3 regions of the Bacillus sp. AL-1R genome follow, and region 1 is predicted to be linked to each of the others. Evidence: riboswitches for the same ligand, from Rfam matches in the RefSeq annotation. Region 1 holds a riboswitch; each other region holds the start of a gene.
The links. A riboswitch is a leader RNA that binds a small molecule or an ion and turns the genes downstream of it on or off. The one in region 1 is predicted to bind S-adenosylmethionine.

Region 1 (2,274 bases):
TCTCAAATAAATTCATACTAATCTCCTTATAAAGAGGTAGGTACGAAAATTATTATGGAACCTTTGGATTGTTTTATACTATTTATTTATATGAGCAATGTCTCATATTAAAAAGGATTGCATTACCTTTTATATTTTAACTAGCTAAATGCACAGAACTTAGATTAGCTTTTTTTTAGATATAGATAACATGAATTATAAATCAATTGAAATCGACTAGTGTTTAAAAGATTATCTATTTTTTGATTGAATTTAAAACGAGATATTGGGAAAAGTATGGTTTGTTTGGTGAGAAATTAGTTACTGATTTTCCTATTAAGAGTTCATATTTTCCAAATCATGATTATGGGGAAGAAATTTATCCAATTAAAAAGAATTAGAACGATGTATTAAATATTCAGTAATCAAAAAATTTTAAAATTTTATTTTTTCTAATAAATCCAACAATGAAAGCGTTATCTTAATAAAAACGTTTGAATTCGCATATTGACAATCTGTTTACTAGGATTTATGATTCTTTTAAAGAAATTACATAACTCAAACTTATCGAGAGTGACTGAGGGATCAGGCCCTATGACGTCCGGCAACCTCCTTTTTAAGGAACGGTGCCACTTCCTGCAGAATGAATTCATTCTGAAAGATAAGTCGAAAACAATTGTTTCCGATGCCTCTTTCTGAATGAAAGAGGCTTTTTTTTACCTAAAACTAATAGGAGGTTATTCATGATTCGTGTAGATCATCTAGTAAAAGAGTATAAAACGAAAAAAAATACAATTATAGGCGTACATGATGTCTCTCTTACGATTGAAAAAGGCGAAATATTCGGTATAGTCGGATATAGCGGAGCAGGGAAAAGTTCACTTCTAAGATGTTTAAATTTTTTAGAAAAGCCTACTTCGGGAAATGTATATATTGACGGTGTGAATTTAATTCACTTTCAACTAAAGAGTTAAGGAAAGAGCGTCAGAAAATTGGCATGATTTTTCAACACTTTTATTTAGTTTCTTCTAAAACTGTGTTTGAGAATATAGCATTTGCTTTAAAAGCTGCTAACAAATCCAAGGTGGAAATTGAAAAAAGGGTACTGGAATTACTTGAATTAGTTGGCCTTTCTGATAAAAGGGATGTTTATCCTTCCCAGCTTAGTGGTGGTCAAAAGCAGCGTGTCGGGATTGCTCGAGCACTAGCAAATGAACCGCATGTACTTCTTTGTGATGAAGCAACATCAGCGCTTGACCCAAGCACAACAAAATCGATCCTACAATTACTTAGAAAAATAAACAAAGAACTAGGATTAACGATTGTTCTTATTACACATGAAATGGATGTTGTAAAAGATGTCTGTGACCGAATTGCTGTAATGCAAGATGGCAGAATAATTGAAATTGGCCCAGTATACGATATATTCGCAAAACCAAAAGAGGCTTTAACAAAGGACTTTATTAACACGATTTTACAATTTGAACTACCTGAACATTTGCTAAAAAACAGCAAGGGAACAGTAATCAAAATAACGTTCAAAGGAAATGTAGCGGAAGAATCCGTTGTGTCTGATATGCTTCAACAATTTAAGGTAAAAGGGAATATTCTTCATGGGAAAATTGAGTATATTCAAGAAACTCCACTCGGAATTTTTATAATGGAGATTTCAGGAGAACAAGCAGAAGTATTAAAAGCAATTGCGTATATTCAAGATCGAACAAACAACTTGGAGGTGATTTTAGGTGATCGAATCGCTATTAACGTTACTGCCTGATTTAGATAAAGCATTTTTTGAAACGATATATATGGTGCTGATTGCTCTTGCAGTTGCCATCATTATTGGACTCCCACTTGGCATTCTTTTATTTGTTACAGATAAAGATTTATTTTTAGAAAATAGAGGACTTAAATCTATTTTAGGATTTATTGTGAATATGGTTCGTTCCATCCCATTTATTATTTTGCTAGTCGCACTTTTACCAATTACGAATTTTCTAACAGGAAGTACAATTGGTCCAACGGCTGCTAGTGTATCTTTATCTGTTGCTGGGATTCCGTTTTTTGCTAGAATCGTAGAAACATCTCTAAGAGAAACAAATAAAGGGATCATCGAAGCCGCAGTAGCGGTAGGAGCAACACCTTGGATGATTATAAAAGATGTATTACTATCTGAAGCTCGTCCAAGTATTATTCAAGGGATTACACTTACGACGATTAGTTTAATTGGATATTCTGCTATGGCTGGTATTATCGGCGGTGGGGGGATAGGAGACCTTGCCATTCGCTTTGGTT
Region 2 (2,274 bases), 2.0 Mb from region 1:
TATAACTGGGTAATCTCGATTGAAAATGCTATCTACAAAATATTTACCAAGACCTGGGATGGCAAATATCTTCTCAATTACAAAAGTTCCAGTAATGACAGCTGCAAATAAGGGACCAATAAAAGAAATAACTGGAATTAACGCGTTTCGTATACCATGCTTTATGACAATCTCAAATGTTGAAAGACCCTTAGCTTCTGCAGTTTTAATGAAATTCTGACTTAAAATCTCGATCATACTAGTACGGACAAATCTAGTAATTATTGCGATTGGACCTACCGTTAAAGCGATTGTCGGTAAGATAGAATGACTCCAGGTCCCCCAAGATGCTACTGGTAAGAGTCCCCATTGAACACTAATATATTTTATTAATAATGGAGCTAATATAAAGCTAGGAACCGAAATTCCAATGATTGCTATAAACATTGATAAATAATCAAGTAACCTATTATGCCTTAACGCTGCAATCGTTCCTAATCCAATACCAACCACGCAAGCTATTAACAATGCTTGAATTCCTAACAATGCTGATGGTCCAAATCCCTCTGCAATTAATGTGTTTACCCCTCTCGATTTCGATTGAATAGATGGACCAAAATCAAAATGTAATAAATCTTTAAGATATAGTAAGTATTGAACATATAGCGGTTCATCTAAATTGTATTTAGCCCGCATATTCCTAACAATTTCCTCAGGTAATGATTTTGCATCCGATGCAAATGGATCACCAGGAATAAGATGCATAATGATAAAAGTAAGCGTGATAATAATCCAAATCGTGAGGATCATAGTTGTTAATCTTTTAAATAAAAATCTCATTTTCAGTATCTTCCCCCTTTTAAAAACTGGTTTATATGTAGAACACCTAATTTGGTGGCAACAACAAATGAAAATATAAAAACCATATTAAACACATAAGAATACTTGGTTATATAATCAAAAAATTTCCAACACTTCTTCTTTAAGCTCCACATTCATAAGATTTATTCTTAAAAACCTCTCAACACAGACAAGTTGAGAGGTTTTTACTAACTCTACTTATCTTTGGGATCTCCCTTGGAATTGGCACGGTATTACAAAGAACCCGCTGCCGAGGTTTCATAGGGCCAGTCCCTCCACCTCTCTGGATAAGAAATTTTATTTTGTTTTAAAGATGAAAAAAATCCCCTTCTAAGATAGAAGAGGACTTGTTTTTCATCTACTCTTCTTATCTTTTCAGGGCTATACCCTGATGGAATTAGCACAGTGTTCATATAGAACCCGCTGCTGAGGTATCATAGGGCCAAGTCCCTCCACCTCTCTGGATAAGAATTATTTGGTATGTACTTTATAAATTGATTGAACCAAGATTAACCGATATAAAAATTCGCGTCAACCCATTTGCTAAATGTTCGATTTTTCAGTATTTTTTGGGAATTAATTCCAAATTATTGTAGAAAACCTTGTTACTCCAAACAATATAATTTATTATCAAATCTAACAAGTAACAATACTTTAGCCATTTACCTTATATATTTATCTTGATTCTTTCTATTAAAACCTTAAATACAACAAATTAACGATTAAAACCAAATCGGTAATTATTATATTAAAAAATTAATTTTGTTTTTTAATTGTTGTAAAAAAACAATTAAATCAATTCACCTATTCTCTTTCATATTCCATTTCAATCTACTCTTTTAATTTATTCTCAGTATTTTTGCGCTTTTATATAACATTCTAAATAAAATAAAAAACAACATATTTTTATTGTTAATCGATAAATAATATAATAAATTCATCTTGTTATTAAAAAAGTGAGGTATATAATATGAATGGTAAAAGAGGTTCAACTACATTCTTAAAAGCAATTATTTTTCTTGTTGGAATTGCAGTGCTTGCTTTATGTATATTTTTGGTCCCAAATATTGCGAATTTCGTATCTAAATTGTATCCAAATATGACTGCAATAAAATATCTCGTTTTCCTCGTAATGTATGGAGCTGCTGTACCTTTTTATTTTGCTCTCTATCAGGCTTTCAATCTTTTACGCTATATTGACGACAACACAGCATTCTCCGAAATTTCTGTAAAGGCGTTAAAGAACATAAAGTACTGTGCGATTGCAATTAGTAGTATCTATTTATTAGGAATGCCACTCATTCATTTTATAGGGAGAAAAGTTGACCCTCCCATCGGTTTATTGGGACTAATTATCATATTTGCTTCGTTAGTTATCGCCGTTTTTGCTGCGATCCTCCAACAGCTTCTACAAGAAGCGATTAACATAAAATC
Region 3 (2,274 bases), 550 kb from region 1:
CGTTTTCTAATTTTGCAATTGTATTTTCTAACGCCTCTCTTGTTGGATTTCCACTTCTTGCATAATCGTATTTACCAAATTTCTCTGTATCAAACTGATGAAATGTTGAAGTCTGATAAATCGGTATACTTAATGCCCCTGTTGTTTGATCAATTTCGTTTCCGTTATGAATTAATTTCGTTCCAAATTGCATGCTCATCACCCCAATGCATTTTCTAAGTCATTTAATAAATCATCTATGTGTTCAATTCCCACTGATAAACGTAATGTATGATCATCTAGACCAAGCTTTCTTTTAAATTCTTCCGGCATTTCTGAATGAGTTTGCGTATGTGGATAAGTAATTAACGATTCGACCCCGCCTAAACTTTCCGCGAACGTGATGACTTTTACACTACCTAAAACTTGTTCAACTAATCTTAAATCTTTTACTTTAAATGAAATCATTGCACCAAATCCATTTGCCTGTTCCTTAATAATTGAATACCCTTTATGCGTTGGTAACCCTACATAATATACTTCCGTAACATTCGGATGATTTTCTAAAAACTTCGCAAGTACAATCGCATTTTTTTGACTATATTCCATACGTAAATGTAATGTTTTAATTCCTCTTAATATTAACCAAGAGTCAAATGGAGCTAATGTTGCACCTGTTGATTTTTGATAATAGCGAATTCGTTCATTCGTATACTCTGAATTCGTAACGACGAAACCAGCAAGCGTATCATTATGGCCACCTAAATACTTTGTTCCACTATGAACAACTACATCTGCCCCTAATTCAATTGGTCTAAAGAAATAAGGTGTTAAAAATGTATTATCAACGATCACAATAATATCTCTTTCTTTTGCAATCTCTACTACTCTTTTTAAATCAGTTACTTTCATCATTGGATTTGATGGTGTTTCAATAAAAATACCTTTTGTGTTTGGTTTAAGTGCATCAAGAATATTTTCAATTTCAGTCGTATCAACAAAATGATGCTCAAGTCCATATGGCGAATAAATTTCTTCGAATAAGCGATATGTACCACCGTATAAATCATCTGAAACAATTAGGTGGTCACCTTTTTTAAATAAGCTTAATACTGCAGTAACAGCTGCATTTCCTGTTGAAAAAGCAACACCATAATTAGCACTTTCTAATTTTGCGACAGTATTTTCGACTTCTTCTCGAGTTGGATTTTGTAATCTTGCATAATCATAACCAGTTGATTGATTTAGTCCTGCATGCTTAAATGTAGCAGATTGATAAATTGGATAACTAATCGCACCAGTTAATGGATCATAGCCCTTGTTTCCGTGAACAGCTACTGTTTCAATCGATTTTTTATTCGTTTTTAAAGCCTCTTTTGTGTTCGTCATTATAAATCCTCCATTTTAGTCAAATAAAAAAACCACTTCCTAAAAAATAAGAAGTGGTTATGTCCGCAAAATATACATATCGCTCTTATCTTCCAGGTTTTTCACCTGCAGGATTTAGCACTTTCTAGTTTTCACTAGAGTTGCCGGGTTTCGTCGGGCCAGTCCCTCCACCACTCTTGATAAGATTATTAAATTATATTGACTAGTATATTAAAAACTCTGATAATTATCAATCTTTTTTTTTCGTTATTTAAAGATTAGCTTTTCATTTCCATTCATCAGGTAATAAACTTTGATAAAGTGTACTCTTATATCGATCATCAATTAGTAATAAAGTCCCTTCATCTAATTCAGATCGAATAACTCTTCCACCAGCTTGCATTACTTTATTCATACCTGGAAAGACATACGCATAATAATACCCATTTTTTCCAACCGAATTAAAATGCTCCTTTAAAATATTTCTTTCTAAACAAATCTGCGGCAATCCTACACCAACTATTACGACACCATTTAATCGATCGCCCTTTAAATCAATCCCTTCAGAGAATATACCACCTAATACAGCAAAGCCAACTAACGTTTCCTCATTTTGACTATCAAACTGTAAAAGGAACTCTTCTCGTTCAATTTCAGTCATACCATTTTCCTGAACGATTGTTTTTATGCTAGGGTATTTCTCTTTAAATAAGTCTACACTTTGAGTTAAATATTGATATGACGGATAAAAAACTAAATAATTACCTTTTCTCTTTGTAACTTCTTTAAACACGGAATCAATTAATCTTTCTAAATTTCTATCTCGATCTTGATATCGAGTTGATAGAGGTTCGATTGTTACTTCTAGTTGCTCTTTATGAAAAGGAGAACCGATTGAAACTGTATAATCGCGACTTTGATCCCCAA

Region 2: another riboswitch for S-adenosylmethionine. It lies ahead of ACSBO6_RS15240 (ABC transporter permease); the one in region 1 lies ahead of ACSBO6_RS05450 (methionine ABC transporter ATP-binding protein).
Region 3: another riboswitch for S-adenosylmethionine. It lies ahead of ACSBO6_RS07995 (trans-sulfuration enzyme family protein); the one in region 1 lies ahead of ACSBO6_RS05450 (methionine ABC transporter ATP-binding protein).

Annotation. Positions count from the first base shown of each region.
Region 1 covers NZ_CP197469.1:1,164,062-1,166,335, forward strand. Annotated here, with positions in the region: gene ACSBO6_RS05445 (DUF3231 family protein) at 1-16, opposite strand, end outside; SAM riboswitch class I at 541-647, shown strand; partial or broken gene ACSBO6_RS05450 (methionine ABC transporter ATP-binding protein) at 723-1,756, shown strand; gene ACSBO6_RS05455 (methionine ABC transporter permease) at 1,788-2,274, shown strand, end outside.
Region 2 covers NZ_CP197469.1:3,172,629-3,174,902, forward strand. Annotated here, with positions in the region: gene ACSBO6_RS15240 (ABC transporter permease) at 1-819, opposite strand, end outside; SAM riboswitch class I at 1,036-1,134, opposite strand; SAM riboswitch class I at 1,205-1,311, opposite strand; gene ACSBO6_RS15245 (DUF2975 domain-containing protein) at 1,811-2,274, shown strand, end outside.
Region 3 covers NZ_CP197469.1:1,718,394-1,720,667, reverse strand. Annotated here, with positions in the region: gene ACSBO6_RS08000 (trans-sulfuration enzyme family protein) at 1-193, opposite strand, end outside; gene ACSBO6_RS07995 (trans-sulfuration enzyme family protein) at 199-1,368, opposite strand; SAM riboswitch class I at 1,451-1,554, opposite strand; gene ACSBO6_RS07990 (ATP-dependent DNA helicase) at 1,634-2,274, opposite strand, start outside.